DNA from 3 places in the Rhizobium sp. CECT 9324 genome. Region 3 is predicted to be linked to each of the others. Evidence: predicted binding sites of a transcription regulator. Region 3 holds the regulator's gene; each other region holds the start of a gene.
The links. The regulator LexA, encoded in region 3, represses DNA repair genes until DNA is damaged. The targets are predictions, from matches to a motif close to TGTTCNNNNTGTGTTCNG.
Positions count from the first base shown of each region.

Region 1: a site for LexA is predicted at 5,425-5,442, ahead of LQ231_RS04195 (YifB family Mg chelatase-like AAA ATPase). Genes of this name have one in related genera too.
Region 2: a site for LexA is predicted at 2,535-2,552, ahead of LQ231_RS10005 (DNA polymerase IV). Genes of this name have one in related genera too.

Region 1 covers NZ_CAKKMZ010000001.1:877,623-888,192, reverse strand. Annotated here, with positions in the region: gene dut (dUTP diphosphatase) at 1-95, shown strand, start outside; gene LQ231_RS04215 (GNAT family N-acetyltransferase) at 106-990, shown strand; gene LQ231_RS04210 (LysE family translocator) at 1,081-1,713, opposite strand; gene LQ231_RS04205 (LysE family translocator) at 1,993-2,610, shown strand; gene cysK (cysteine synthase A) at 2,748-3,716, shown strand; gene LQ231_RS04195 (YifB family Mg chelatase-like AAA ATPase) at 3,789-5,324, opposite strand; gene gshB (glutathione synthase) at 5,525-6,472, opposite strand; gene LQ231_RS04185 (cupin domain-containing protein) at 6,568-7,059, opposite strand; gene LQ231_RS04180 (sn-glycerol-3-phosphate import ATP-binding protein UgpC) at 7,158-8,270, opposite strand; gene LQ231_RS04175 (ABC transporter permease subunit) at 8,285-9,127, opposite strand; gene LQ231_RS04170 (ABC transporter permease subunit) at 9,138-10,019, opposite strand; gene LQ231_RS04165 (extracellular solute-binding protein) at 10,086-10,570, opposite strand, start outside.
Region 2 covers NZ_CAKKMZ010000001.1:2,023,138-2,033,707, forward strand. Annotated here, with positions in the region: gene LQ231_RS09995 (L,D-transpeptidase family protein) at 1-291, opposite strand, end outside; gene LQ231_RS10000 (YoaK family protein) at 434-1,153, opposite strand; gene LQ231_RS10005 (DNA polymerase IV) at 1,245-2,531, opposite strand; gene LQ231_RS10010 (hypothetical protein) at 2,648-3,283, opposite strand; gene LQ231_RS10015 (DUF3572 domain-containing protein) at 3,283-3,576, opposite strand; gene LQ231_RS10020 (response regulator) at 3,714-4,085, shown strand; gene LQ231_RS10025 (PleD family two-component system response regulator) at 4,097-5,470, shown strand; gene rpmG (50S ribosomal protein L33) at 6,248-6,415, opposite strand; gene LQ231_RS10035 (MFS transporter) at 6,512-7,690, opposite strand; gene LQ231_RS10040 (DUF983 domain-containing protein) at 7,974-8,456, opposite strand; gene rnr (ribonuclease R) at 8,483-10,570, opposite strand, start outside.
Region 3 covers NZ_CAKKMZ010000001.1:2,336,775-2,347,344, forward strand. Annotated here, with positions in the region: gene LQ231_RS11615 (HAD-IC family P-type ATPase) at 1-619, shown strand, start outside; gene gltA (citrate synthase) at 704-1,993, opposite strand; gene LQ231_RS11625 (ComEC/Rec2 family competence protein) at 2,267-4,828, shown strand; gene lexA (transcriptional repressor LexA) at 4,843-5,562, opposite strand; gene LQ231_RS11635 (HlyD family type I secretion periplasmic adaptor subunit) at 5,861-7,204, opposite strand; gene LQ231_RS11640 (type I secretion system permease/ATPase) at 7,216-9,399, opposite strand; gene LQ231_RS11645 (hypothetical protein) at 9,411-10,570, opposite strand, start outside.

The sequences.
Region 1 (10,570 bases), 1.5 Mb from region 3:
TGATTGCGCCGGTCACGCAGGCACGGATTGCCGAAGTCAGCGAGACATCCGGCACCCAGCGTGGCACCGGCGGCTTCGGCTCGACCGGCGTTTGAGGACAAGACCGTGCCGGGCACTCTCACATTCCGGCAGGATTATTTCGGCGATCCGGTCGCTTTCCGCGGACTGGTCGCTCTGCTGCAGGACATTTTCGGTATCGACATCGGATTGCAGAACCGTCTTGGCGGCCCTGATCCATCCTCCATGCCGTTCGGCTATTTCGATGACCCGGACCGTTGTGTCGCCAATTTTTCCGCCTTTTCCATGCCGTTGGTCATCGGCGGGCGCACCGTCAAAGCGGCTGGCTACCAATCGGGTGCCGTTCGGCCAGACTTTCGGGGACAAGGCCTGTACCGAGACCTGATGCGCCGGGCATTTTCCTGGGCCGATGCAGCGGGATTTGAGGCGGGCATCCTGTTGACGGACAAGCCGGACCTCTACGCACGTTATGGTTTTCACGTCGTGCCGCAATTCCAGTTTTGCGGCAAAGTGCCGACGTCCGACATAGCGCGCACCGACGCCCGCGAGCTCGACCTGACACGGCCCGAGGATCTGGCGCTCGTCCAGCGCATACTCTGCGAACGGCAACCTGTTTCAAACCTTTTCGCGGTTGCCCGGCAATCCGAGATGTTTCTGCTGAATGCCTGCTTCGACCCCGGCATCCGCCTCAGTTTCCTGCCTGCCTTGAACGCGGTCATCGCCTGGAAAATGACCGATGACAACACTTTACAGCTGCTCGACATCGGCGCCCGGCACATCCCGCCGCTTGCCGAGATCACGACCGCGCTCGGCCTTCCGGCGAAAGAGGTCGCAGTCTTGTTTCCACCCGATCGCCTGAACTGGAAGGGTGAACCGCAAATCTATGAGGGCTCCTGCGCCCTGATGATCAAAGGGTTCGAACTTTCCACGCTTCCGCGGCCGGTGATGCTGTCGCCGATGGCCGAATTCTGAAACTTACTCAAGAATTGGCGAAAGATGGCGCTTCGGCAGCGCGGCCCGCCATGCGTTGGCAAATGCCGCATGCCGACAATGGCTTGATGATCAGCGCTGCGCCTCGGTCGCCATGCGGATGGCGAGCCCGGCCAGCACCGTGCCCATCAGCCAGCGCTGGGCGATCATCCAGAGCGGACGGCCGGCGAGAAACAGGGCGATAGAACCGGCCATCACCGCGATCATCGCATTAACCGAGACGCTGATAACGATCTGGGTCGCGCCCAGCATGACCGACTGCAGAAAGACGCTGCCAAGGGACGGATCGATAAACTGCGGCAGCAAGGACAGATACAGCACAGCCACCTTCGGATTGAGCAGGCTGGTGACGAGCCCCATGGCAAACAGCTTGCGCGGTCCATCCTTCGGTAGGTCGCGCACCTGGAAGGGCGACCGGCCGCCGGGGCGCACGGTCTGCCAGGCCATCCAGACCAGATAGGCAGCACCGGCCAGTTTCAGCGCGTCATAGGCAAACGGTATGGCCATCAGCAGGACGGTAATGCCGAGCGCCGACATCAGCATGTAGAACAGGAAACCAAGGGCCACGCCGCCAAGGGAGACAAGACCGGCTGCGGGTCCCTGGCAGATCGAGCGCGAGACCAGATAGATCATGTTCGGACCGGGTGTCAGCACCATGCCAAGGCAGATCAAGGCGAAGGCAAGAAGCGTCGGCAAAGTCGGCATGATGCGGCTCCGTGATCATCGTATTCGATATAGGCCCGGTTGCGCCGACACGGCAACGGGGCATCGCGTCACCGTTGCAAGTCTCGATCGGTAGCGCTAGTGATCCGTTTTATGCATTCGGAACCGGCGCGGTTTCGGGAAGCAAAAATCTAGATTCTGGCCGAGCAACGACATGGATCGGAAGTGGGTTTGGATCGACGTTCCGGCCGCTTGGTACGGCCTCGCCGCGGATGGTATCAATTGCTCCGCGCGGACGATTGAAAATACGGAGGACTGCCCATGACGCTGACGACCGTTCTGGCTTATTGTGGCGCGCTGTTTATCGCTGCAGCCATTCCTGGACCTGGCATGACCGCCATCGTCGCGCGGGCGCTGGGCTCCGGTTTTCGCCCGACCTTTTTCATGGGTCTCGGCCTGATCCTCGGCGATCTCGTCTATCTGACCGCCGTGATCCTCGGGCTCGCGCTGGTCGCCAAAACTTTTGCCACAGCATTTCTGGTGATCAAGATCGCAGGCGCGATGTATCTGGTCTATATCGCCTGGAAGCTCTGGACTGCCGGTCTGCTGCCCCAGTCCATCGAGGCACAGCGCTCGACCCATGTTGGCCTCTCCTTCCTGGCCGGGCTGCTGGTCACCCTCGGAAACCCGAAAACCATGCTGTTCTACATTGCCCTGGTGCCGACGCTGCTCCCGCTTGCTGCTATCGGGATCGCGGATTACGCGTTGCTGGTCGGCCTGACCTTCGTCGTGCTGATGGCCGTTCTCATTCCCTATATCCTGCTCGCATCCCAGGCGCGCACGCTGCTGAAGCGGCCCTCGGCGCTGAAGACACTCAACCGCTCGGCGGCAGGCATTCTCGCCGGTACAGCCGCTTACATCGCCACGCGCAGCGCCTAAAACAGGGATTGCGCAACAGCAACCGCGGCAGGTCATTTTTTCCAACATCGATCGAGACTTAGACCGGAGGTTCTGGCAGTTCTGCGTGTTTCGGCCTATCGTTCTCTCCAACAAGCATTTTCTGCAGGGAGCGACACATGACGAATGCCAAGAAGCCCGGCCGCGGCCGTATCTACAATTCGATCACCGACACGATCGGCGACACGCCGATCGTCCGCCTCGACAAGCTCGCCCGGGAGAAGGGCGTCAAGGCCAACCTTCTAGCCAAGCTTGAGTTTTTCAACCCGATCGCCTCGGTCAAGGACCGTATCGGCGTCGCGATGATCGAGAGCCTTGAAGCCCAAGGCAAGATCACGCCCGGCAAGACGACCCTGATCGAGCCGACGTCTGGCAATACCGGCATTGCGCTGGCCTTTGCCGCCGCCGCCAAGGGTTATCGGCTGATCCTCACCATGCCCGAGACCATGTCGATCGAACGCCGCAAGATGCTGGCACTGCTTGGTGCCGAACTGGTCCTGACCGAAGGGCCGAAGGGCATGAAGGGCGCCATCGCCAAGGCGCAGGAACTGGCCGAGGCCACGCCCGATTCGATCATTCCGCAACAGTTTGAAAACCCGGCCAATCCGGAGATCCACCGCAAGACCACCGCCGAGGAAATCTGGAACGACACCGATGGCGCCATCGACATCCTGGTATCCGGCATCGGCACCGGTGGCACGATCACCGGCACCGGCCAGGTGCTGAAGGCAAGGAAGCCAGGCGTGAAGGTCATCGCGGTCGAACCGGCCGACAGCCCCGTGCTCTCCGGCGGCGCGCCCGGCCCGCACAAGATCCAGGGCATCGGCGCCGGCTTCGCACCCGCCATCCTCGACACCACGATCTATGACGAGATCGTCACCATCACCAATGACGAGTCCTTCGAGACTGCCCGTCTTGTCGCCCGCCTCGAGGGCGTTCCGGTCGGCATTTCATCCGGCGCCGCATTGGCCGCTGCGATCAAGGTCGGCAGCCGTGCGGAAAATGCCGGAAAGACGATCGTGGTGATCATCCCGTCTTTCGCAGAACGTTATCTCTCCACCGCACTGTTTGCCGGCCTCGGCGAGTGATGGCGACCTGATATCTCGGCGCCCCAATCAGGCGCCGGGACAATCCGCCCCACCGCCGCCACCGACACCCTTCTAGGCTGCCGCCGACGACGCCAGTCTCTCCGACGCGATGCGGTAGGAAATCGCCTCGGCGAGATGGATGCGGCCGAGCATGGTTGCGCCATCGAGGTCGGCCAGCGTACGCGCCACTTTCAAGACCCGGTGATAGCCGCGGGCCGAAAAGCGGAACTTGTCGGCCGCATCCCGTAGCAATTGCAGGGCGGCCGGATCCGGTTCGGCCAGCGTTTCGATCAAGGCTGTCGAACAACGGGCGTTTGTGCTGGTCGGCAGGCCAAGATCCCCGAAACGTTGCCGCTGGCGATCTCTTGCAGCGGCCACACGTTTGGCCACATCGGCACTGCTTTCGGCCGGACGCGGGCGAATGAGGTCGGTGGCAGCCACGGCCGGTACGTCGATGCGAATATCGATGCGGTCCATCAAGGGACCGGAGATGCGGCCCTGATAATCACTCTGGCAGCGCGGCCCCCGGGCGCAAGTGTGACCGGGTTCGCCGGCCATGCCGCAGCGGCATGGGTTCATCGCCGCGACCAGCTGGAAATCCGACGGATAGGTCACCCGGTGATTGGCACGGGCGATGATGCACTCGCCGGTCTCCAGCGGCTGGCGCAGGGCATCGAGGACCGGCGGGGTAAATTCCGGCAGTTCGTCCAGAAAAAGTACGCCATGATGGGCGAGAGAGGCCTCGCCCGGCCGCGCGCGCATCCCGCCGCCGACCAGGGCCGCCATGGTGGCGGAATGATGCGGTGTGCGGAAAGGCCGGCGGTCCGAAAGCTTGCCGCCGGAAAGCTGGCCGGCGATCGAATGGATCATCGACACTTCCAGCAATTCGGCAGCCGACAACGGCGGCAGGATCGAGGGTAGACGTGCTGCCAGCATGGATTTTCCGGAACCGGGCGGACCGACCATTAGAAGATTGTGCCCGCCGGCGGCGGCGACCTCGAGCGCACGCTTGGCGCTTTCCTGCCCCTTGATATCGGCGAGATCCGGCAGATTGGCCGGCAGGCTGCGGATCGCTGGTTCCGGCCGCGTGAGGATCTGGTTGCCGCGAAAATGATTGGCAAGCGCGATCAGGCTGCGCGGCGCGAGAATGTCGATCTCGCTTCCGGCCCAGGCTGCCTCTCCGCCGCTTTCGGACGGGCAGATCAGCCCTTTTCCCAGCGCGTTGGCGCTGATTGCCGCCGGCAGGGCGCCGGCAATCGGAGCAATCGTGCCGTCGAGGTTGAGTTCGCCGATGACGAGATAACCCGAAAGGGCATCGCCCGGGATCGCCCCCAGCGCCGCCATCAGGCCAAGCGCAATGGGCAGGTCGAAATGCGAGCCCTCCTTGGGCAGATCGGCGGGCGCCAGATTGACCGTCACCTTCTTCGGCGGCAGCGCGAGACCGGAGGCATGCAGTGCCGCCTGAACCCGCTCCCTGCTTTCGGCAACGGCCTTGTCTGGCAGACCGACAATCTGCATGCCCATCTTTCCAGGCGCCACCATCACCTGAACATCGACGGGTACGCCTTCTATGCCATGAAATGCAACCGTACTGACACGCGCCACCATTGCCCGCCCTCGCCGTTCCGATTTATCCCGGCCAATACAAACACAACTTCATATTGCGTGTACCGACGGGAACAATCTCGCATAAGGGGTGGCAAAACACAAGAACATTTGCAGAACATAGACGCGCATAGGTAGACGCCCGGTTGCAGCCGGTTGAGTGACGAGAACGAATTGTGAACTACTGGCGCGATTCCAGAGGCTTAGGCGCGCTTCTTCTCGATCGCATCCCACAGCAGCGCCGCGATATCGGCACCGCCGAAACGCTTGACCTCGCGAATACCGGTCGGCGACGTGACGTTGATTTCGGTCATGTAGTCGCCGATCACATCGATCCCGACCAGAAGGAAACCACGTTCGCGCAGGGCGGGACCGATGCGTGCGCAGATTTCCCGTTCGCGGGCGGTCAGTTCCGTCGGCTCGGGCTTGCCGCCGGCATGCATGTTGGAACGGGCATCGTGTTCGGCCGGAACGCGATTGATCGCACCCACAGGCTCGCCATCGACGAGGATAATGCGCTTGTCACCCTTGCGCACGGCCGGCAGGTAGCCCTGGGCGATAAAGGGCTCGCGGAACATCTGGCCGAACATTTCCATCAGCGAGGAGAAATTGCGGTCGTCGCGGGTCGAGTGGAAGACGCCGGCACCACCATTGCCATAGAGCGGCTTCAGAATGATATCGCCCATTTCGGCACGGAAGCGGGCAATCTCTTCCGGATCACGGGTGATCAGGGTCGGCGGCATCAGGTCGGCGAATTCGGTGACGAAGATCTTTTCCGGCGAATTGCGCACCCAGGCCGGGTCGTTGACAACAAGCGTCTTCGGATGGATGCGCTCAAGCAGGTGCGTCGCGGTGATATAGGCCATGTCGAAGGGCGGATCCTGGCGCAGCAGCACCACGTCCATGCTCGAGAGATCCACGCGCTCCGGTGCGCCGAGGGTGTAGTGATCACCCTTGACGTCGCGCAGTTCCATCGGCTCGACGGTGGCGAAGATCTTGCCGTCGCGCATGCTGAGGCGATCTGGCGTGTAGTGAAAGAGCTTGTAGCCACGGGCCTGCGCCTCGAGGCTCATGGCAAAGGTCGAGTCGCCCGCGATACCGATCCCGGAAACATGGTCCATCTGGACCGCGACATTGGTGATTTTTGCCATGACTGCATCCCCGTTGAAAAGCATGGCAGATTTAGGCTGCGCCGGGCACGATGGCAACGGCGCAGCGCTTGAATTCTGCTCAACGTCGGATCAGCTTACAGAGCCCAGTATTTGCCGGATCGCAGCGCATTGCGCATCCGGTACAGGATTGCCAGTGGCTCGGGGAAAGGCTTGCGGAGGAAGGCGATCTTGCGCACATAGCTGTCAATGCGCCAGGTTGCCCAGGTGCCGCCGCGGAAATAGGCGATATCGCCGGCCCTCAGGGTGCGGCTCGATCCGTCCGCGCCGGTGACATGCACCTCGCCTTCCTGGATCACCACCGTCTCGTCCCAGCTGAAAAACCAGCGGAATTCGCCGGCGGTGCAGTCCCAGACAGCCGTCGAACTTGCCTCGTCGGCACTGGTCGAATGCTGGCCGACACGGGCGACCGGAGCCCCATCGATGATCCAGTCCGGATTGATCGGCGATAGGTTCAGTTCGACCTGGTCGCCACTTGCGGCCACGACCGGCGGCACCTCGTCGGACTGACGGCGCGGTGCGGCGAGCATAACGGCGGCCATTCCGGCGACCATGAGCTTTAAAGGCATTGTAATCCCCCAACAAATTCGATGGGAGCTTAATGCAGGCGTCTCTAAGATTGGGTTCGCCGGATCGCTAGACTTTTAACGACCCGGCGAATTTCAGGTCAAGCCAGGGCCGGTTCCGCGACAGAACGATCCGCATGTTGTTCGGCAATCGCTGGTGCCGCCGCCAGGCGCTTGCCGTTTTCAGCCGAGAAGAAATGCAGCTTGGACGGTGCGATCTTCAAAGGCAGGCGGTCGCTCATCAGCGCGTGCGAGGCAACGACTGCGGTCACCGGCTGTCCACCGACCAGACCATGCACAAGCCGCTGCGCGCCCAGTTCCTCGACATAGTCGACGACGAGCGTCAGCGTGGTGTCACCTTCCCCTGCTTCGGTCAGGTCTTCCGCGCGCATGCCGATCCGCACAGGACCATCGGCGATCCCCTGGGGCTCGGTCGGCAGCTCCACGTCGCCGATACGCAGGCGTCCGCCTTCGATCATGCCGTCGACGAGGTTCATCGCAGGTGAGCCGATGAAACTGGCGACAAAGGTCGAGGCCGGGCGGTTGTAGACCTCCAGTGGCGTGCCGATCTGCTCGATCATACCGCCATTCAGCACGACGAGACGGTCGGCCAAGGTCATCGCTTCGAGCTGGTCATGCGTGACATAGATCGCCGTGGTCTTCAGCCGGCGCTGCAACTTGCGGATTTCGCCGCGCATCGAGACACGCAGTTTGGCATCGAGATTGGAGAGCGGCTCATCGAAGAGAAAGACGGCCGGCTTGCGGACGATGGCGCGGCCCATCGCGACACGCTGGCGCTGGCCACCCGATAGCGCACGCGGCTTGCGGGTCAGATAGGGTTCGATCTCCAGCATGCGGGCGGCTTCCGCCACGCGGACGGCGATCTCCGCCTTTGGCGTGCCACGGTTCTTCAGGCCGTAGGCGAGGTTGTCGTAGACGGTCATATGCGGGTAAAGCGCATAGTTCTGGAAGACCATGGCGATGTCGCGGTCAGCCGGCTCGACCTGGTTGACGACGCGGTCGCCGATCGAAACCGTTCCTTCCGAGATCTCCTCAAGGCCGGCGACCATGCGCAGCAGCGTGGATTTGCCGCAGCCGGAGGGGCCGACGAGCACGATGAATTCGCCGTCCTCGATCTGGATGTCGACGCCGTTCACAGCCTTGGCGCCGCCGTCGTAGATTTTCGAGACCTGGTTGATATCGATGGAAGCCATTGGGCAATCCTCTCTTACTTGTCTGTTTCGGTGAGGCCCTTGATGAACCAGCTCTGGAACACCACCACCACGAACACGGGAGGCAGCATGGCGAGCACGGCCATGGCAAAGGCTTCGTTGTAATCGGGAATCTGCGAGCCGACCCAGACCTGCAGGATCTGCTTGATGCCGCGCATCAGGTTGTAGAAGCCCTCATCGGTGGTCATCAGCATCGGCCAGAGATACTGGTTCCAGCCATAGACGAACATGATGATGAAGACGGCGGCGATCATGGTGCGCGACAGCGGCACCAGAACGTCGATGAAAAATTTCACCGGTCCGGCACCGTCGATGCGGGCTGCCTCCAGCAGTTCATCGGGCACAGACTTGAAGAACTGGCGGAAGAAGAAGGTGCCGGTGGCCGACGCCAGAAGCGGCAGGATCAGGCCCTGATAGCTGTTGAGCAGGCCGAGATCGCTCATCACCTTGTAGGACGGCATGATGCGGACTTCGAGCGGCAGCAGCAGCGTGGTGAAGATCAGCCAGAAGGCAAACGTGGCAAAGCGGAAGCGGAAATAGACAATGGCATAGGCGGCCAGCATCGACAGCACGATCTTGCCGATGGCAAAGCCCAAGCCCAGGATCAGCGAGTTCATCGCCATGGTCAGGCCCGTCACCTGCCCGGTGAAGCCGCCGCTCTTGAAGAGCACCTTGTCATAGGTCGTGGTGAAATCATCGCCGATGTTGAGCATCAGGCCGCTGGAATGGATTTCCGCGGCCGAATGGGTCGAGGTGGTGAAGGCAACAACAAGCGGCCCGAGCATGAAGATCACGCCGCAGATGAGAATGAGGTGATCGAAGAACCTGGTGCGATACATGACGTGATCCTCAACCGTAGTGAACGCGACGTTCGATGAAGCGGAACTGGATCAGCGTCAGGACAAGGACGATGATCATCAGGATGACCGACTGGGCCGAGGACGAGCCAAGGTCGTTGCCGCGGAAGCCATCGAGATAGACCTTGTAGACCAGCGTGATCGGATTGTTGGCCGGTTTGTCCTTCACGATGACATCGATGATGCCGAAGGTGTCGAACAGCGAATAGGTCATGTTGATGACCAGCAGGAAGAAGGCCGTCGGCGTCAGCAGCGGCAGGATGACCGTCCAGAAGCGGCGCGTGCCGGACTTGCAATCGATGGCAGCCGCCTCGCGGATCGAGGCCGGGATGCCCTGCAGGCCGGAGAGGAAAAAAATGAAATTATAGGGGATCTGGTTCCAGACGGCGACCATGATCATGGCAAACGCTGTGTCGTAATAATTGATGCCGACCTTCATGTCCCAGCCGAAAAAGGCAACCAAACGCACGAATGGGCCAATGTGCTGGTCGAACATCATCATGCCGATCAGGCCGGCAACCGGCGGAGCGATCGCATAGACCGCAATCAGCAACGTCTTGTACGACGACTGGCCGCGGATCACGGCATCGGCCTTCAGCGCCAGCAGCATGCCGAAGGACAGGGCGAGAAACGTGACGATCAGGCTGTAGGCGACCGTGAAGCGGGCGATCTTCTGATATTCGGGCGAGGACAGCGCATCAGTATAGTTCGATAGGCCGACAAAGCTCGAGCCGAAACCGAAGGGGTCCTCGATATAAAAGGACGAGGTGATTGCCTGGGCCGACGGCCAGTAGAAGAAGATGGCAATGATCACGAACTGCGGCAGCAGCAGGAGATACGGCAGATAGCGGGAGTTAAACTGGACGCGCTTCATCGGAGCCCTTTCAACGCAAGTCCCGGGGGCTCATCGCCCCCGGGCTCATTCATGCGACAGTGATGATCAGCCAGCCGTCTTGGCGAAGCGGGCGAGCAGTTCGTCGGCTTCCTTCTTGATGGTTTCCATCGCGTCCTTCGGCGTGGTTTCGCCAGCGAAGATGCGGTTGTATTCACGCTCCATCACCGAGCGGATCTGCGGGTAGAAACCGAGGCGATAGCCCTTGTCCCACTCGGCGCCCGGCAGCGACAGCTGCTGGATACCAACTTCGGCAGCCGGCTTTTCCTTGTAGTAGCCTTCAGACTTGGCAAGCTCGTAGGCTGCCTTGGTGATGGCGACGTAGCCGGTGGCCTGGTGGTAGAACTTCTGGACATCGGTCGAGGTCAGGAAGTTGAAGAAAGACGCTGTGCACTTGTTCTCTTCAGCCGACTTGCCGGCCATCGCGAAGAGGGCAGCGCCGCCGATGAAGGAATGCACACCCGCACCCTCGATCGAGTTCCAGTAAGGCAGGAAGGTTGCCGAGAAGGGCATGGTGGCCGTCTTCTGCAGGC
Region 2 (10,570 bases), 310 kb from region 3:
CCAGGTCAGTCGCTGCATGAACGGCATCGGCGCGTTCGAATAGAGATTCGACTCGTGATATTTGCGCTTCTCGAGGATCGAAAACACGCCGGAAGGCGTTGTATGTCCGGCTTTTCCGGTCGAGACCTTGGAGGTGGCAACGATCTGGTCTCCGTCATAGACTGTGAGCATCTGGTCGGCCTTCGACACATAAATCTGCAGCGGGCCCGATCCATTCGCAAGGCTTGGCGAGACGAGCGCCGTGCTGGTGGCAAGGCAGAGAGCGAAGGTGAAGACAAAACGCTGGAACATGGACCGACCGTTGATACGCAATACTGGATGGCGCCGATCCTATGTCGTGAAGTTTAAGAAAAGTTTCGTCCGGACGTTTCCAAATGCGCAAACACGCGACTGTGACTTTGCTGCACGATTTGTCCACAGTGGGGGAGGGGTGTCAGACGGCGCGGGACATGCGAGGCCGAAGTTGCGGCGAGGCCAGCGCCAGAAGCAGTGCCGCCAGCGGTAGGGAAAAGCCGTAGCCCAGATGCTTGAAACCGACGGCACCGACGAGACCGCCGAGAAAGAAAGCCAGCACGATCGGGACCAGCACTCCGAGCTTTTTGCCGTCGGCGATCACAGGGGCATGGTGCGCAAGCCTCGCGACCTTTCGGTAGCCGAGTTTGCCAAGCTCGATGCCGATATCGGTCACCATGCCAGTGAGGTGTGTCGTGCGGATACGGGCGCCGGAGATCTTGGTGATGGTCGCGTTCTGCAGGCCCATGATGAAGCACAGCAACGGCGCAATGACCATCACCATGATCGGTGCATGTGGCAGGGTAGCCCCGATGGCACCAAAGGTGATCAGCAGGGCTGATTCGAGCGCCAGTGGATAAGCATATTGCTGGCGCCTCGCGTGGCGTCTGGCCCAGTTGATCAGGATCGCTGCGCAGGCGGCACCGGCGGTGAAGAAGATCAGCGCCGTCAGACCGACACCGACAAGTCCGACAAGGCCAAGCGCCAGATTGTCCGCGATCGATGAAACCACGCCGGTCATATGCGATGTATACTGGCCGATCGCCAGAAATCCGCCGGCATTGATCGCACCGGCAACGAAGGACAGCACCACGCCGAGCATGACGTCATTGGGCATATTGCGCCGATGCGACGCCGCCATGCGAAAGATCCGCAGCGATTTGCGCCGTGCAAGTGGTGCGCGCTTGGGTCTGACAATCTGGCTTTGCGAAGCACTCTGCAATGGACTTGTCCTAGGATCGTTTGGACGGGAAGGTATAGCCGGTCTGCACAGTACCCTTGCCGAACTTGTCCCGCAATTTGTCCATCGCCGCCTCGGCTGCTGCCCGTCGTGACGCCTGCGCATCGACCAGGTCGGGCGGATCGGCGACCGAGGGGTCCTGGAGATCGCTGACCCCGATGCCGATCAGGCGAAAGCGCGTCCCGTCGGTTTCCTTTTCCAGCAGGGACAGGCCGGTGCGGAAGATCCGGTCGGCGAGCTGCGTCGGATCATCCAGCTTTCTGTTTCGCGTTCGCGTCTTGAAATCCGATGTCTTCAATTTCAGGACGACGGTCTGTCCGGCGATGCCGTGACGCTTCAAGCGCCACGCCACCTTTTCCGACAGTTCCCGCAGGTGTTTGATCAGGTCGTCCGCCCGGCTGATATCCTCGAAAAACGTCGTTTCCGCCGATACGCTCTTGGCCGCCTCGTTGGCATGCACGTCGCGATCATCGATCCCGCGCGACAGCCGCGACAGCCGCTGACCCATGACGCCGTAGCGCCGCATCAGGTCGGTTTCGTCCATGGTCTGCAACTGGCCGATGCTACGGATGCCGTCCTGCGCCAGCGTGGTGGCAAAGGCCTTGCCGACGCCCCAGATCATCGTCACGGGCTTGTCGGACAAAAACCGCACGGCTTCCTCCTCGCCGATCACCGAAAAGCCGCGCGGTTTCTGCAGGTCGGAAGCCACCTTGGCCAGAAACTTGCAGTAAGATAGCCCGACAGAAATGGTGATGCCGATTTCCTGCTCGACCCGTCGGGCAAAGCGGGCCAGCACCATGGCCGGCGGCTCGTGATGCAGGAGTTGCGTGCCCTTCAGCTCCAGAAATGCCTCGTCGATCGAGATCGGCTGAACCAGCGGCGTCAGTTCCTCCATCAGCGCCCGCACTTCGCGGCCGACCCGAACATATTTCTCCATGTCCGGACGGATCACGACGGCCTGCGGGCAGGCTTCCAGCGCCTTGAACATCGGCATGGCCGAGCGCACGCCGTGAATGCGTGCGACATAGCAGGCCGTCGAGACCACGCCGCGCTTTCCGCCACCGATGATCACCGGTTTGTCGACCAACTCCGGATTGTCGCGTTTCTCGATCGAGGCATAGAACGCATCGCAGTCGACATGGGCCAGCGTCAGCTGATGCAGTTCCGGATGATAGACAAGCCTCGGGCTTCCGCAGGCGTGACATCGCTTGCGGCCGTCCGGCTGCCCCTTGAGGCAGTCACGGCAAAAGCCCGGAAACTGTGGTTCGGTGTGGGTCATGACAGGAACAAATATTGAACATGGCCACAGTAGCGCATGTTTCTCATCACACAAGTCATGTCGGGAAACGATCTCCCGTCAGCCACCATTTTCCTTTGGTTGCCACGAGACGAGGCTCAGATGCCGAAATGGAGGGCGATCATGTCCTTCGCGTCGATCCAGCCAGCCGCCCGGCGCACATGCTCTGGCGGTGGTGGCGCGAATTTGTGGATCTCGACCGGTGGCGGCATGTAAACGAGCAGGCAATTGGGCACATGATCGCCGACCGACCGCAGGTTATGCGCCATGTCGTCGATGAAGGCGACGGGCAGGGAACGGTCCGCATGCAGTGCCGCCACCAGCGGACCCTTGGCTTCATCGGCAGCAATCAGCGGAAAGCTGAGGGTGAGTTGGTCGAGCAGCCGGCGGCGTGCATCCGCGTGCCGCGGCGGCATGGCTGTCAGAAAGACCAGATCCGCGTTGCCGGCCAGGGCATGCAGGGTATCGATCGCTTCGGCAAAGGGTGTCTGCCAGCGTTCCTGGGCAATGAAGAAATCATCGATGAGCGCCTGGACGGCGGTCGTATCCAGAATGCTCTCATCGAGCAGGGAGACGATGTTTCCGGCAAGTTTGAAGGAGCGCGGCAGGAGGCGATGACCGCGGCTTCCAAGGAAGGCTTCGAATGGCGTCGCAAATTGCAGCACGACATCATCGACATCACAGACGATCAGTGGTCTATCGGTGAGATGGATCTCCGAGATCTTGGCAAGCATCAGTATTGCCCGGAATCGAGGGACGGCTGGGAATAGTGCTGTGCAGCCTCAATGACGGTCTCCGGCTTCGTCTCTGTTGCCGCGCAGAAGGCCATCAGCGTCGGTTCATGTGCCATCAGGAAATCCAGCATCCCGGCGAGAAAGCCGGGATCATTGATGGCCTGGCGCATCTGGTCCGGCCGCACGCCGGAAAGCGCCAGAAAACGCGACAGCATCTCGGGCTCGCTGGCGAGCCAGCCCAGAACAGCCACGGCCGTTGCTTCGGCATCCTGGTTTATATGCCTGTTTTTCATGAAGTCTTTTCCTGTCTGCCTGTCGAATTACCGATTTCGAAACCAAATAGCACTACCATGCGTGATGACGGAAGATGCAACCCGCCGCCGGATCTCGCGTTGAAGATCTGAAGGGTGCGGGATAAGGGACCGGGTGAATGCCGAAAAAGGTAATGATTGTCGAAGACAACGAGCTGAACATGAAGCTCTTCCGCGATCTTATCGAAGCCTCCGGCTATGAGACCGTGCAGACGCGTAACGGCATGGAAGCCATGGATCTGGCCCGTCGGCATAAGCCGGATCTGATTCTCATGGACATCCAGTTGCCGGAAGTCTCCGGCCTTGAAGTGACGAAGTGGCTGAAGGAAGATCCGGACCTGCATGTGATCCCGGTCATTGCTGTCACCGCCTTTGCCATGAAAGGTGACGAGGAGCGTATCCGCCAGGGTGGTTGCGAGGCCTATGTGTCAAAGCCTATCTCGGTGCCGAAATTCATCGAGACCATCAAGACCTATCTTGGGGACGCGTAAGGAAACCAGCCATGACCGCGCGTATCCTTGTTGTCGACGATATCCCTGCCAATGTGAAGCTGCTCGAGGCTCGGCTGATGGCTGAGTATTTCGAAGTGCTGACCGCGGACAATGGTCGTGACGCGCTCAATATCTGCGACAGCACGCAGGTGGACGTTATCCTGCTCGATATCATGATGCCGGAAATGGATGGGTTCGAGGTCTGCGAACGATTGAAGTCCAATCCGCGCACCGCCCATATCCCTGTCGTCATGGTGACGGCACTCGATCAGCCTTCCGACCGGGTCCGCGGCTTGAAAGCGGGTGCCGACGATTTCTTGACCAAGCCGGTCAACGACCTGCAACTGATCTCACGGGTGAAAAGTCTCGTCCGCCTGAAGACACTCGCCGACGAATTGCGGATCCGTTCCGACGAGACCCGCCACGCCGGCATCGAGGACGCACTGCGTCTGCATGACGGGCGTCTGGACGAACCTGCGCAGATCTTGCTGGTCGACAGCCGCGGCGCCTCTCAGGAGCGCATCATCAAATCCCTGAAGCCGATCGCGATGGTCAGCGCCATGTCGGATCCTCAGGCTGCCGTGTTTGAGGCGTCCGAAAACGTCTTTGACCTTGTCATCGTCAACTGCAATCTCGATGACTACGATCCGTTGCGGCTTTGCTCGCAACTGCGGTCGCTGGAGCGCACGCGTTTCATTCCGATCCTGCTGATCACCGAGCAGGGGGACGAGCAGATGATCATCCGGGCGCTCGATCTGGGCGTGAATGACTATATCGTCAGGCCGCTTGATCCGAATGAACTGGTTGCCCGCACGCTGACCCAGGTACGCCGCAAGCGCATCAATGATCAGCTACGCAACAGCGTGCGCCAGACTGTGGAGCTGGCCGTCACGGACGGGCTCACGGGCCTTCACAATCGACGGTATCTCGACAACCACCTGCGGACGCTGTTTGCCCGCGCCATGGCGCGTGGAAGGCCGCTGACGCTTTGCATCACGGATATCGACCGCTTCAAACAGGTCAATGATGTTCACGGCCACGATGCGGGCGATGAAGTCCTGAAGGAATTTGCCGGACGTATCCGAGGCACTGTGCGGGGCGCCGATCTCGCCTGCCGCTACGGAGGCGAGGAATTTGTCGTTGTCATGCCGGACACATCGGCCGAAGTCGCAACCGTGGTCGCCGAGCGCTTGCGCGGCATGATCGAAGCGCGGCCCTTCCAGCTTCGATCCGGCGAGAAGTCCCTGATGCTGACCGCGTCGATGGGTATCGCAACGATGGGGCCAGGCATCGTCACGCCTGAACAGCTCTTGAAACAGGCAGACCGGGCGCTTTACGAGGCAAAGAACTCGGGCCGCAATCGGGTAGTCGCCGCCGCTGCTTGAGCAGATCGCGGAGGGCGGAAAATCCATTACTAAAATCAGGGTGTTGCGTTGGCCCTGCGGGTCGTCGATTATGTGCTTGTTCACAGCTTTGTGGTCTGCCGTTCAACTGAGCAGACATTTCGAATGCTGATGGGATTTTGAGCAGTTACAAAGCCTACTTTCTGAAGGCCGACAACTATTAATTTGCCCATAGTGTCCTCAAGGACACACTCCCGCGCGCCTTGTTCCGCGTTCCAGCTCAAACATATTATAAAAATTGGTGTGTATACGGCCGCTCCGCGTCGGGAGTATGTTGTTAATCGCGTTTCTGCGGGATTTAACTTCACCTATACTCAGGGAAACCTTGGTCAATGCCAAGTAAAAATTTTACTTTAATTGTCTTTCGCCCAGTCTATGCGCAATCCTTGATAGTTAATTTAACCATAATTGAATCGCTGACTGTCCCGCGGTTAATAAAGTGTTGATTTTTTTCTCTAGTTGAGTGATTTTGACTGTGTGGAACAAAACCTCTCGAAGAGGTTCTTGATACCCCATGATGCTCAGGTCCGCCGCATCTCCTGGGTCGTGGGGTCGGTCGGTTGGTATGCAACGTCCAAAACGGTTCCTCGTGCCGTGTTTGTGTGCCGACCGACCCCCTTATCTAAAAACACCGGTCTCCGTGAGGAGGCCGGTGTTTTTATTTTCAGCACATGATCAATCGGCGGTCGCCAGTCAGCCCCAAAAGAAAAAGGCGCGTCACTCGCGTGACACGCCTTTTTGAAAGGAAAAGATCAAGGCTTACTTGATCTTGGTTTCCTTGAACTCGACGTGCTTGCGCGCGATCGGGTCATACTTCGTCTTGTTCATCTTATCCGTCATCGTACGGCTGTTCTTCGTGGTAACGTAGAAGAAACCCGTGTCGGCCGTCGACAGAAGCTTGATCTTGATGGTTGTAGCCTTGGCCATGGTCGTCCTGCCTCTAATAAACTAAGCCGTGGACGACTGAACGAGGCCCCCGGCAAATCTGGCGCGAAACTACAAATCGCGCCCGAAAAGTCAAGTCTATTTCGGGCTAAAAAGCCAACGCCCCAGGGAAACAACGACATAGAGGGCAAAGAAACCCGCTATTGCCCAGGCAAAACCGTCATTGCCGGAGATATCGATCGCCGCACCGATTGCCTGTGGACCGGCGACGGTCCCCACCGCGTAGCAGAAAACGAAGGCGGCATTGGCCGCCGCAAGGTCTGCGCCGGTGAGTCGTGAACCGAGATGACTGAGACCGATTGTGTAGAGCCCCGACACGCTGCCGCCCCAGAAAAGGAGGACTACGGCCATCAACTGCCAGTTTGATGACAACCAGGGGAGGGCGAGCGACCCGGCAAGGCCGATCATGGCCAGCGCCGACAGCAACAGCCGGCGATCCTTCATCCGGTCTGACAGAAGGCCGAGCGGGATCTGGAACACCATGTTGCCGATACCCATGACGGTCAGCAATAGCGCGGCCTGGGTCTCTGTGAAGCCGGTGCGCGTGGCGTAGATCGGAAACAAGGATAGCCCGCCTGCTTCGACAGCGCCAAAGACGAAGACCGCCACCGTCGCGCTCGGCACCAGGAAGATATAGCGCAGGAAATGGCGCTCGGGTTTTTCGTCCAGGATGGGGCTTTCGTTACGGGCGATGTAGATCGGGATTGCCGCCGCCAGGATGGCTATCGCGCCGATGAGGAAGGGCAGCAGACCATCGCTGCCGATCACAGAGAAGAGCAGGGGGCCTGATGCAAAGCCAACGGCGAGAACTGTTGCATAGATGCCGAGAACCAGCCCACGGCGCCTCTGCGGGGCGGCGGCGTTGATCCAGAATTCCGACAGGATGAACAGTGTCGTCGTCGTACCATGGAAGACCAGCCGCAGAGGGAACCACATCCAGAACTGTTCGGCATAATAGAAGCCGACGGCGCTGATGGCGGCCAGCACGACGGCCCAGAGCATGGTCCGCGCGACGCCGAACGCATGTGCCATCTTGGTCGAGATCGGCGCAGCGATCATCGCCGCAATGCCGGCCATGGCCGAGTTGAACCCGATCATCGTTGAGGAGATGCCACGTTTTTCCAGGATGATGCTGAGCAGTGGCAGACCCAGTCCAATGGCGATGCCGACGGCCGAAATTGCGGAGATTGCAGCAAACAGCGACGGCCAGTGAATATCGTCGCGATGGCCGTTTAGCCCGTTCGTCTGCTCAGACATGCAGCGCCCTCAGGCAAAAACAGCAGACTGCGCGGCAGGAATACGAAGGAATGTCCGGGTTGGGCAACAGGGAATGGGGCATGTCGAATGGCATTGGTGCGTATCTATCTCCCAGGATGTCCATAAGGACTGCGACATGTTCAGACTGCAAATCGCGCGCAAGTCAAGTGGCCGAAACCCCGTCCGCCAGAGCGAATCGGGTTCAGACGGCGGCGAGTTTTGTTTCTATCGGTAAACACAGGCATAAGATTAAAGCTAATGTGACGACGCGGCTGAGGGACCTTCAATCCCCGTGCGCCGGACCGATCTCTTCGACTTCGTCCTCGCGTCCGCTGAACCCGTGCATCTTCAGCGCCCATTGCAGGCCGACAACTCCGCCCTTGATCGGCTGCAGGCTGAGCAGCGAGGCAATCACCCCGATAGGGGCCCAGATGGCGAAATGCACCCAACCGGGCGCTGGAAACGCGAGATCTGTCAGCATGAAACCACCGACCAGCACGTGGCCGAGTACCAGGATCACCAGATAGGCAGGCAGGTCGTCTGCTCGGTGATGATGATAGGCCTCGCCACAGGCAGCGCAATTGTCCACGACCTTCAGATACTTGCGAAACAGCTTTCCCGAACCGCAAGCCGGACAACTGTTCAGCATGCCGCGTTTGATCGAGCGGCCGAGCGGCCGCTCAACCTGAGCGCCACCCCCGTATTGGGCTGCGCCCTCCGTCGGCTTGCCATTCGCCTGGGCCGCATCCAGTGGGTTCAATGTCATGTCCGTCATCTCCGTGGTGACAGCTGTCACCGTCTGGGGCGATTGGGTCGTGTTCCGGGTTTTTTCCCGCCCGGGCGGCCGGATCTCTGGCCTGACTTGTGGAAAGACCGGGTGCCGACCGGCAGCTTTCGGCCTTCGCTCAGCATTTCGAACCGCAAGGCGCCGGCAAGCGGCGCTGCTTCCGCCAGCTTGACTTCGACGCTGTCGCCGAGCTGGTAGCCGAGACTGGTCCTTTCGCCGACCAGCGCCTGATGCGCTTCATCGTAGATATAGTAGTCGCGGCCCAGCGTGGACACCGGCACGAAGCCGTCCGCGCCAAATTGCGGCAGGCTGATGAACAGGCCCGCCTTGGTCACGCCAGAAACCCGGCCATCGAATTCTTCGCCGATCCGGCCGGCGAGATGATGCGCGATCAGTCGGTTGATCGTGTCGCGCTCGGCCGCCATGGCACGACGCTCGAAGGTCGAGATCTCGGCGGCGATATCGTCGAGACTTGCCTCTTCCTCCGGTGTGATGCCGCCTTCGCCAAGGCCCAGCGACCCGACCAGCGCCCGATGCACGATCAAGTCGGCATAGCGGCGGATCGGCGAGGTGAAGTGGGCGTATTTCAGCAGGTTGAGACCAAAATGGCCGATATTCTCAGGGCTATAGATCGCCTGGCTCTGGCTGCGCAGCACCATCTCGTTGACCATGATCTGGTGTGGCGTATCGACCGCCTTGGCCAGGATGCCGTTGAACGAGTTGGAGCGCAGATTGCCGCCCTTCACCAGCGAGAAGCCGATCGTCGCCAGGAACTCGCGCAGCACCTCCTGCTTGGAGAGCGTCGGCGCGTCATGGATGCGGTAGACAAGCGGCTGGCGCTTTGTTTCCAGCGTTTCTGCCGCCGCAACATTCGCCTGGATCATCATTTCTTCGATCAGCTTGTGCGCATCGAGCCGTTCGGGAACATGCACACGGTCGACGGTGCCGTCTTCCTTGAGGATGATCTTGCGCTCCGGCATGTCGAGTTCGAGCGGCTGGCGCCGGTCTCGCCCGCGTTTCAGCGTCGCATAGGCCGCCCAGAGCGGCTTCAGGATAGGTTCGAGCAGCGGCCCGGCCTTATCATCAGGCTTCCCATCGATCGCTGCCTGCGCCTGCTGGTAGGAGAGCTTGGCGGCGCTCTTCATCATGATGCGATGGAACGTATGGCCCGCCTTGCGGCCCTCGTGCGAAAAGACCATGCGCACCGCAAGCGCCGGACGATCGACGCCTTCGCGCAGCGAGCAGAGATCGTTGGAAATGCGCTCGGGCAGCATCGGCACGACGCGATCGGGAAAATAGACCGAATTGCCGCGCTTCAGCGCCTCGCGGTCGAGCGCCGATTTCGGCCGTACGTAATAGGAAACATCGGCAATCGCCACCGTGACGATCACGCCGCCTGGATTGTCCGGTGAAGGATCCGGCTCGGCATAAACGGCATCGTCGTGGTCCTTGGCGTCGGCCGGATCGATGGTGATCAGCGGCACATCGCGCCAGTCCTCGCGATGCGACATCGAGGCGGGTTTTGCCTCTTCCGCCTCGGCAATGACCGACTGCGGGAAGATATAGGGAATGCCATGCGCATGGATGGCGATCATCGAGATCGCCTTTTCCGTGGCGACCGAACCCACCACGTTCAGCACGCGCGCGCGCGTCAGGCCAAGCCGGCTGGAGCGCGCGACCTCGACTTCGACCAGATCGCCGTCCTTGGCCTCGCCAAGATCCGCCGCATCGATCTGCAGCTCTTCGCCACGCCGTTCGATCGGCATCAGGCGCGCGCCGCCGTCTGCCATGGCACGCAAGACACCGAGCAGGGCTCCGCGCTGTTTGTCGATGATCTTGATGACACGGGCTGTATAGGCAGGCCCGGCCCGGTCCTTGGACGGGAAGATCTTCGCCAGCACCCGATCACCAAGTCCGCCGACGGGTGACTTGCCCTTGGAGCGGTCGCTGCTCGACTGTCGGATGGACACCGCTGGTGCGGCGCCAAGCTCTTCCGGCCATTCCGCCGGACGGCCGATCAGGTCTCCATCCTTGTCGCGGGTGGTGATGTCGAGGACAGTCACGGGTGGCAGGGCACCGGGACGCGCCAGCGT
Region 3 (10,570 bases):
CAAGGTCGTCTTCATGCTCGGCGCCACCGGAGCGGCAGAAGTGCTGCTATTCCTGCTGGCCATGGTCCTTGGGACGCCGATGCCGCTGAGTGCGGTGCAGCTTCTGTGGCTGAACCTTGTCACCAACGGCGTTCAGGACGTGGCACTGGTAACCGAACCCGCGGAAGGCGATGAGCTCACCCGACCGGTCCGACGGCCGGAAGAGGCGCTCTTCGACCGGCTGATGCTGCGCCGTCTTGTCGTGGCGACATTGGTCATGGGGTTGGGTGGTTTCGTCCTGTTTTACGCCCTGCTGAATACGGGCATGGAACCGATCCAGGCGAGCAATCTTCTGCTGGTGCTGTTTATCCTGTTCGAGAATGTCCAGTGCCTGGCCAGCCGATCCGAGCGGCGCTCGGTCTTTAGCCAGTCGCCCTTCTCCAATCCGTATTTGCTGCTCGGCATCCTCGGCTCGCAGGCGCTGCATATCGCGGCCATGTATATGCCGGGCCTGAGCGACGTGCTCGGCATTGCCCCGATTGCGGCAACCGACTGGCTCCTGCTTCTTGCCATCGCCATGCTGGTCTTGGCCGTCAGTGAGATCGACAAGGCCCTTGAACGCCGCCGCATCCGCGTCTGAGGATCGCACCAGATCACAAACAATGGGGCCGGCGAATTGCTCCGCCGGCCCCATTCTATGTCATCTGTCCAGGATTGCGGACGATCAGCGCTTCGGCACCGGCAGGTAATCGCGCTGCGGCGAGCCGGTGTAGAGCTGGCGCGGGCGACCGATGCGCTGCTGCGGGTCCTCGATCATTTCGTTCCACTGCGCGATCCAGCCAACGGTGCGGGCAAGCGCGAACAGCACGGTGAACATGGTTGTGGGGAAGCCGAGCGCGCGCAGCGTGATGCCGGAATAGAAGTCGACATTCGGGTAAAGCTTCTTTTCCTTGAAATACGGATCGCTGAGCGCGATCTTTTCAAGCTCAAGAGCGACCTGCATCAACGGATCGTCGCCATGACCTGTCGCTTCCAGTACTTCGTACATGGTCTTCTGCATGATCTTGGCGCGCGGATCGTAGTTCTTGTAGACCCTGTGGCCGAAGCCCATCAGGCGGAACGGATCGTTCTTGTCCTTGGCGCGGGCGATGTATTCCGGAATACGGTCAACAGTGCCGATTTCCATCAGCATGTTGAGCGCCGCTTCGTTGGCGCCGCCATGTGCCGGGCCCCAGAGGCAGGCGATGCCGGCTGCGATGCAGGCAAACGGATTGGCGCCCGACGAGCCGGCAAGACGAACGGTCGAGGTCGAGGCGTTCTGCTCGTGATCGGCATGCAGGATGAAGATCCGGTCCATGGCGCGCGCCAGAACCGGGTTTACCTGGTATTCCTCGCACGGAACGGCAAAGCACATGCGCAGGAAGTTCGAAGCATAGTCGAGGTCGTTCTTCGGATACACGAACGGCTGGCCGATATGGTACTTGTACGCCATGGCGGCGATCGTCGGCATCTTGGCGATCATGCGCAGGGAAGCGACCATGCGTTGGTGCGGATCGGTGATGTCAGTCGAGTCGTGGTAGAAGGCCGAGAGCGCACCGACCGTGCCGACCATGACAGCCATCGGATGGGCGTCGCGACGGAATCCGGTGAAGAAGCGGCTCATCTGCTCATGCACCATGGTGTGATGCGTGACGCGATGGTCGAAGTCCTTCTTCTGCGCAGCCGTCGGCAGTTCGCCGTACAGAAGCAGATAGCAGACTTCGAGGAAGTCGCCCTTTTCAGCCAACTGCTCGATCGGGTAGCCGCGATGCAGCAGAACGCCTTCATCGCCGTCGATATAGGTGATCTTGGATTCGCACGACGCCGTCGAGGTGAAGCCGGGGTCGTAGGTGAAGGCGCCGGTGTGCTTGTACAGGGCAGCGATATCGATCACGTCTGGGCCGATGGTTCCGCCCTTGACTGTCAGGTCAACCGTCTGTTCCCCGAGTTTCAAAGAAGCGCTCTTGTCCGTCATGCTAATCCTCCGGAATTGGCGGGACGGCGTCTCTTGAGAAGGCGCCATCGGTTAAGCGTGTTTGATGTAGCTATATGATACGGAAGTTAATGCCAAGCTATCCAAAGGGCAAATTGTGCATCGCGAAATCGGCAACGATCGAACCGATCGGTTCTAATCGATTGAAGTTGCAAAGGCTTTGTAATGCCACCGCTCTGCACGCATTGATTGTTGACGGAAAACCTTTAATCTCCGGCTATTGCTCGGGCTTTCTCCCGGCTTCGGCGAAGGACGGTGCGTGTGTCGGACATGGCGCATGGAGAGACCGATTCACTCAAGATTGCGGCAACGACCGAGGTTGCATTGCCGGATATCGCGGTGCCGACACGTCGTCCGCCAGCGGTTGCAAGACGAACGGAGAAACCTCTCGCCTTCTTGCGCGAACGCGTTGCACGACTTCCGATCAGCAGCACCGCCGATATGGCCGTGGAGGCTCGCCATGGCCATCTTTTCCATTTCGTCCCGGTCTGTATCGGTGCAGGTGCAGCCCTCTGGTTTCTCCTGCCGACGTCACCGCCCTTTGCTGTTCTTACTTGCGTTCTGATCGCAGCTACGGCCGGAATTTGGCTCCTGGGCAAGCCGGGCACAGTCCGGCATGTCACGATTTGCGCCGTGGCTCTCTTTTGCGCCGGCATGCTGCTCGCCGATTGGGAGACGCGCAGGACCGCAACCATCGTGCTCGATCAGCCGGTTGTGACGATCGTCACGGGGGTGATCGAGCGACGTGAGGCAGGAGCGGCCGGCGAATGGCGGTATGTGTTGTGCTTGACAGGCACGGCCGAGCCGATGTTGCGCCGTGCCCCGGAGCGCATATCCGTCCTCGCGCGCAGTCGCCATGAACCGCTTGTGATTGGCGCAAAGGTGTCCGGCCGCGCGCGCCTGTCACCGCCTTCCGGCCCGGCGTTGCCCGGTATGAATGATTTCGCCTTTGCCAGCTATTTCTCTGGCATCGGAGCCGTCGGCTTCTTCCTCGGGCCACCTGCCGCGGTCGACGTGTCGCAGGGCGCATCTTCTGGTGATCGGCAAGATTTCTGGCCCGGCTTCTCGCCTGGCCTTCTGCCCGGCATCGTGCAGTCAGCCGACCAGGCGCTTTTTTCTTTGAGAGACCAGATTTCCACCCGCATACGCACCGTCTTGCCGGGTGATCCCGGCGCATTTGCCGCGTCGATCATCACCGGCGAAAGGCGTTCGATGTCAAAGGCGGCGACCGAGGCACTTCGCCTTTCCGGCCTCGCGCATATCACGGCGATCTCGGGCCTCAACATGGCGCTCGCCGCCGGTATTTTTTTCGTCGGCCTGCGGGCGGGCCTCAGTCTGTTCCCGGTGGTGGCCCAGGCCTATCCCGTCAAGAAGATCGCAGCCGTGGGAGCGCTGATCGCAGTTACGGGCTATGTGCTGATTTCCGGCTATCAGGTCTCAGCGGTCAGGGCCTATTTGATGACCTCGATCATGCTGGTTGCGGTCCTTGTCGACAGGCCCGCCATCAGTCTGCGCAACCTTGCACTGGCTGCGACCATCATCCTGTTGGTCCAGCCTTCCGCCGTGATGGGCCCCAGTTTCCAGATGTCTTTTGCCGCGACCGCCGCTTTGATCGCCGGCTACGCCGGTTGGCGCAAAAGGCCCAGAGACTTTCTGCCGCGTTTTCGCGGGCGCAAGGTTTTGTTGCTTGCCGCCTTCGCTCGCTTCTTCGGCGGAACTCTGGCCACGTCGATCATCGGCGGACTGGCCACGGCGATCTTTGCCATTAGCCACTTTCACCGCCTCGCGACCCACAGTCTGGAGGCGAATCTCATTGCCATGCCATTGATTTCGCTTGTCGTCATGCCGGCAGGCTTCATTGCGATGATCCTGATGCCGCTTGGGCTCGATGCTCCATTTCTCATCGTCATGGGCTATGGCCTGGAATGGGTGCTGATCGTCGCGCACGAAATCGCCGGCTGGGGAGACGGCTACACGTTCTCCCGCCAGCCGGCATGGCTCCTGCCGACAACGGTTGCGGGTTTTTTGTTGCTCACGCTGCTGCGCACGCGTCTGCGCCATATCGGCACGTTTCTGGTTGCCTCCGCGCTGCTCACGGCATGCCTTTCGCCAAGAACACCAAGGGCTGATCTGGCGATCAGCGAAGATGGACGTCTCGTCGGTTTCTGGCCCGCCTCCCACACGCCCATCGACGATGATCAGCTTGCCACCAACCGCCAACGTCCGCCGAGCTTCATTTTCGACCAATGGCAGCCCGCGCTACGCATTGCCGGGACGATCCCGCCGGAAGAAATGTCCGGCACCGCCGCGCTTCTGTCGCCAGACCGGCCAAAGCGCACCCCTTTGTCGGGGACCGAAATATCAACAGCCCGCCAAAAACTCGAAGATCTCCTGAAGGTTGCCGATGAGAAGAATTTTATCTGCATCCAGGACGCTTGCGCCGCGATGCACCACGGCTGGCGCATCATAACGCTCGAACGCCACGAGGTAACCGGCATTGCCTGTGATCTCGCCGACATTGTCATCGTCGCTCAACGCCCGGGATTTGCACACTGTCGCTCCGGTGCTCGCCTGATTTCAGCCGAAACCTTGCGTGCCACCGGCAGCCTGGAAGTCTTTCTTCGGGATCGCTCCAGCAGGACAATGACGATCGTCCCGTCATTTGACGGCCCTGCACGCGCCTGGACCCGTCACCGCCTCTACGACTGGCGAAGCGGCTCACAGGCAGAGAGCCACACATCGCACGAGCAAGCCAAAGGCAACTCTCCTATCACAGGAGAAGTAAGTCGTTTGCCGCCGACCGACGGGCCAGCGTAACAGGGCGGGCCGGTTTAGTGATAGCGGCGGATCAGCCCGACGAGCTTGCCCTGGATCTTCACCCGATCCGGTCCGAAGATGCGGGTCTCATAGGCGGGGTTGGCGGCCTCGAGCGCAATGGATGCGCCGCGCCGGCGAAAGCGCTTCAGTGTTGCCTCTTCATCGTCGACGAGCGCGACAACGATGTCACCGGGATTGGCGTTGGACGCATTGCGAATGATCACGGTGTCGCCGTCGAGAATGCCGGCATCGATCATCGAATCGCCCTTGACCTCAAGCGCGTAATGTTCGCCCGAACCGATCATTTCGGCGGGCACGGTGATGTCATGCGTGTTGTTCTGGATGGCCGAAATCGGCACGCCGGCGGCGATCCGGCCCATGACGGGCACACTGACAGACGAAGAATTGCTATCACTGGCTGAGCGGCTCGGCGCAGAGGGAGCGGGTGGCGCCTTGCCAAGGCTGCCTTCGATCACGCTCGGTGCAAAGCCCCGGCGCGGCTGCAGGCTCGGCGTATAGGCCTCCGGCAGCTTGATGACCTCGAGCGCGCGGGCGCGATTGGGCAGGCGGCGAATGAAACCGCGTTCCTCGAGCGCAGTGATCAAGCGATGAATGCCTGATTTCGAGGCGAGGTCGAGCGCGTCCTTCATTTCGTCGAAAGAGGGAGGCACGCCGGATTCCTTCATCCGTTCGTGGATGAAAAGAAGCAGTTCCTGTTGCTTGCGCGTCAGCATATGCGATGCCCCAATTGGTGAAACAAATACAGAACAGACACTATATGTTCCATATGTGTTCCGCAAGTGGATAAATTTCCGTGAACATTGCATGCGTTTGGCTGACGGATCACAAAAAAATGGGCGCCAATAAGGGTGTGCGTCAAGGCGGATGTTTCGAAATATTCATGCAGCGATTTTCACGCAATCCTGATGCATTGCCTTGCATGGTGAAGCCATGGCGACGACACAGCGAACTCGGTTCAGCCTTTGCGGAAGCGACCGAGTTACGCGCAATGCTCGCTATTCTGGCATGGGATCATTGTTCGGAAAATGCCCGTGACATGCTGTCGGTAATCGGCTTGGCGAGATAGTTGAAAAATGTCCGTTTGTTGGTCTGGATCATCACCTCTGCCGGCATGCCGGGTGTCGGCGTGAAGCCCTGGACACGTGCAATCTCCGTCGGCGGTATATTGATCCTGGCGAGATAGACATCATGGGGCGCGGTAGACGTGTTTCCCGATTGCTGGAGCGCATCCGCCGACAGGTAAAAGACGTCTCCTTCGAGAACCGGCGTCGTCCGCTGGTTCAGCCCCACCAGGCGGATGGTGGCGGGTTGGCCAAGCTTCACGCTGTCGATATCGTTTCTGGGTATCTGCGCTTCGATGATCAGGGGCACACCTGCGGGCAGGATTTCGAGAATTGCCTTGCCGCTCTCAATCACGCCGCCATTGGTATGATAGTGGATTCGCACGACAGTCCCTGAGACTGGTGCATTGATCGTTGCCCGTTCCAGAATGTTTGCGGCTTCCCGCAACTGCTCTCGCACCATGTCGCGCTCGCCCTGGATGGCCTGCAGCCGTTCGAGTGCGTCTTCGCGATAGGCGCTTTCTGCGCGCAGTACTTCCTGCTCCCCCTTGGTCCGCTGTGCCTGGGTCTCGGCGATTTCCGCCTCAAGCCGCCCGATCTGGCCTTCCGCCTCGGCGATCGCGCGGAGAATGGCCTTGACCTCGTTTGCACGCGCGACACCCTTTTCCAGCAGGATTTGTTTTGCGGCGTATTCATCCTTGAGCAAATCGAGCTGGCGGATGGATGAGTCGCGTTGTCTCGTGTAGCCGATTTCGCGAAATTCGAGGGCCCTGATGTTCTGTTGCAGCAGCGCGATCTCGCTTGAGAGCTTTTGTCGCTGTGCTCTGAAATTGAGTTGCTGGCTGACCAGGATCGCCCAGACGTCGGGATCGCCGCGGTGCTCCTTCAGCAGCGACGTAAGGTCGAGCTTTTCAACCGTCTCGAACTGCGCCGTCAAGCGGGCGGCCGTTACATCCAGTCGCATGCGGCGCAGGAAAAGCTCACGCATTTTTGCTTGAGCCGCGGTCTCATCGAGCTGCACGAGCGCTTGTCCCTCGACGACCTGGTCGCCTTCGCTGACGAGGATCTGCTCGATGATCCCGCCTTCGAGATGCTGGAGGATCTTGTTCTGGCCGGTGGCGACGAAGCTGCCTTGAGCAATCACCGCTGCCGCCAGCGGAGCGGTTGATGCCCAGGTTCCGAAGCCGCCGAATGCGATGGCCATGAGCGCGAGGCCGACGACCGTTTGCTTGCCGATCGACCGCGGCACCTCGGAGTACCACTCGATATCATGGACTTTGGCGATGTCTGCCATATGCGTCGCTCCTATTGCAACTGATGACCGAATGAGCCGCCTTCGATATCGATGCCGCGCGCTTGCAACGCCTTCAGCACATCCATGCGCATGCCGAACAGGGCGACGGTGCCATTGACCAGCAAAAGGATCTTATCGACGTTGCTGAGCAGGGCAGGGCGCTGGGTTATGGTGATCATGGTGATCTTCTGCTCTTTCGCATGTTGCAGCGCCCGCATCAGCGCCACGTCACCGGCACTGTCGAGGTTAGAATTGGGCTCGTCGAGCACCACAAGATGGGGGTCGCCGAAGAAGGCACGCGCCAGCGCGATCCGTTGCTTCTGTCCGCCGGACAGCGGCGATCCATCGGCGGCGACCATGGTTTCGTAGCCGTGTGGAAGGCTTGCAATCATCTCGTGCACATCGGCCAGCATTGCGGCGCGGTAGATCTGCTCATCATCCGCGTCGCTTCGCATGCGGGCAATATTCGCCTTGATCGTTCCGGGAAACAGCTGGACGTCCTGTGGAAGGTAGCCGATGTTTTCGCCGAATTGCCGCTGATCCCAGTTGCGCAAATCCATCAGGTCCAATCGGACATTTCCGGAGGTCGGCAGGATGGACCCGACCAGCATTTTGCCCAGGGTCGTCTTTCCGGCGCCGGAATTTCCGATGACCGCCAGAGAATCGCCGGGTTGAAGCGCGAAGGAAATGCCGTTCAACACGACCCTCTTTGTGCCTTGCGGCACATAAAGCAGCCGCTCGACGTCAAGCCGTCCCTCAGGTTTCGGCAGGTTGAGCCGCTCGAAATTGAGCGGAGAGGCTTTGAGCAGCGCAGTGATCCGTCCATAGGCGGCGCGCGACTGGCTAAACTGGTTCCATCCTTCGATCGCGCCCTCGATTGGCGCCAGCGCACGTCCGGCAATGATGGAGGACGCAATGACCATGCCACCGGTGAGTTCGCCCTTGATCGCAAGATATGCCCCCCAACCGAGCATGGTCACTTGCGTCAGAAGGCGCACACCTTTCGAGATTGCGGCAATGGCGATATTCCTGTCTTGCGCGATCACCTGTGCCTTCAGCGAAGCTGCCGTGTCCTTGCCCCAGATCTGCACCGCCTCCGGTATCATGGCCAAAGCATTGATGATCTGGGAGTTGCGGGTCATTGAATCCAGATGCAGGTTGGCTTTGACCTGCGCCGCGTTCGCGTCGGCAAAGGGTGTGGCCGTTACCCGCTGGTTTATCTGGGTGAAGATCAGGAGAAGGATGGCGGTAACCACAACGATAAAGCCGAGATGCGGATGGATGAGAAAAACCGCGATCAGGAATACCGGCGCGATCGGCGCATCGAGAAAGGCAAGCAATGTCCGCGAGACGAGGAATGTGCGGACTTGCTGGAGGTCACCGAGTGTCTGGTATTCTCGACCGTTGCCCTGCAGGGACGCGCGGGCCGCGGCACTCAGGATCGGCGCTCCAAGTTGCGCCGCGACCTCCACAGCGGTGCGCATCAGGATGAATCGGCGCAAGGCGTCAAAGGCGGATTGCAGAATGATGGCGCCGATGATGACGATCGTCAGCATGATCAGAGTGTCTGTCGATCTGCTGGTCAAAACACGGTCCGAGATCTGGAACAGATAGATCGGTATGGCGAGCACCAGCAGATTGCTGGCAATTGTGAAGATCATCACAATGAACAGGTTGCGCTTGACCGCGTGCACGCCGGCCTTCAGGCTTGCGTTGAAGTCGACCTGGCCCAGTCTTTTGTGAAACGTGCCATCGCCTCCCGATCCCCTGCCGCCTCGGGTTGCTACCGGCTTGTCGGTCGTCACCACTTCGGCCTTCACCGGACCGCAATCCCCGTCGATCACCTTCATGCCGTCCGGGGCTCGGGACTCATGCGGCCGGCTCGGTGGTGCGTCGGGTTCCAGCGGTGGTTCTTGTCGGGTTTCGCCCGAAGGTTCCGGAGCAGGTGTCTCAGGGGTGTCGGGCTGGCTGTAGGCGACCCGCAGGTTTTGCGGCGGACGCACGGGCTGGGCTGACGTAGCCGATTGCGGCCTGGAGTTGCTGACCTCGGCTTTCAGATAGTCTTCGACGGCCCGTTCAAGTCGGGCATACGTGCCGTCCGAATCGTTCGATACTTCCAACCGTGGCGTTCTCGGCTCTGCCTTTCTCTCTGCGGGCTCGATCGGTGTCTCAAGGCGCTTGCGGGTTTCCGACATACATATCCCCTTTAATGGCCAATCATGCTGTTAACCCCGTCGCCTGAATGCCCGTCATAGTCGGACGGCAGGCACGAGTGATCCGATGCCGTCGAGTGATCGTCCGGATCGAGCATGGAATCGTCGAGAAAAAGCACGGCCTCGTTGACCAGCGCATCGGGATCCGGATTGCCAAAGTCCGGTTGCCCGGAAATAAGCTCGGCTTGAAACAGCGTTTCCTGCGAATATTGCTGTCCCCCCACATATGTCTTTCCCACGGAATCGAGATCGATGATCGTGGCATTGTTCAACAGCGCGTTTGAGCCGGTCTCGATTGTCCAGCCGGCATCGAGATTGGGCGCAATCGCATCCATCGCCAGCGCGATCTGATCGCTGTCGCCAAGGATGTTCGTCTGGCGGATGTATTGCAGGTTGATCAGGTCGCCGCTGACATAGAGAACCCGCAAGCCTTGCAGGCCTGCAAAAGCCTCGTCGGACAGCAATTCCGGCGCGATGCTGCCTTGCCCGTTTGCAAACGAAGCCAGTGTGGTGAGTTGGTCCTGCGACAGAGAGTCGAAGCGATCCGAATCGCCGATGGTGGCGATTCGGGCCTGATTCCAGAGCAGGTTTTCCGAGGATGAAACAGAGCTTTCTCCCGAAGTCTGAAAATCCGCCGTCGCGCCGACAAAGTCGTTGTCGAACAGCACATTCATCTGGTGAATGATGTTCGCGTCGAAGATCGAGCCGCCGATAATGATCAGGTCGTAGGAAAAACCCAGCTCGAACACTGATGCGTGGTTGACGCCGTAATTGTCGCCGGCGACCACGCTCGTGGTCACGCCAGACGAGGAGAGGATGCCGACATCGTCGTCGCTCATGAAAATGATCTGTTCGAGCCAGTTGACGATCATCAGGTCGCCATGGATCTCTGTGACCGCCCAGAACGCCGGATAGCCATCGTTGGCTGCCGCATCTGAGGTTGCGCCGGCAGACGTGTCGAGATGATCGAATGTTGCGATGTTGAACATCTCGTTCGCCGCCGCATCATGGGTCCAGTCGCTGACCGCAGACGTGATCGCGTCTGTATTCCACAACGCATTGATTTGAATGATGGCATTGGCTTCAATGTGGTCTCCGGCGACGATGGTGACAGTCGCGCCCGTCCAGAAGTTCTGCAGCACAACGTTGTTGA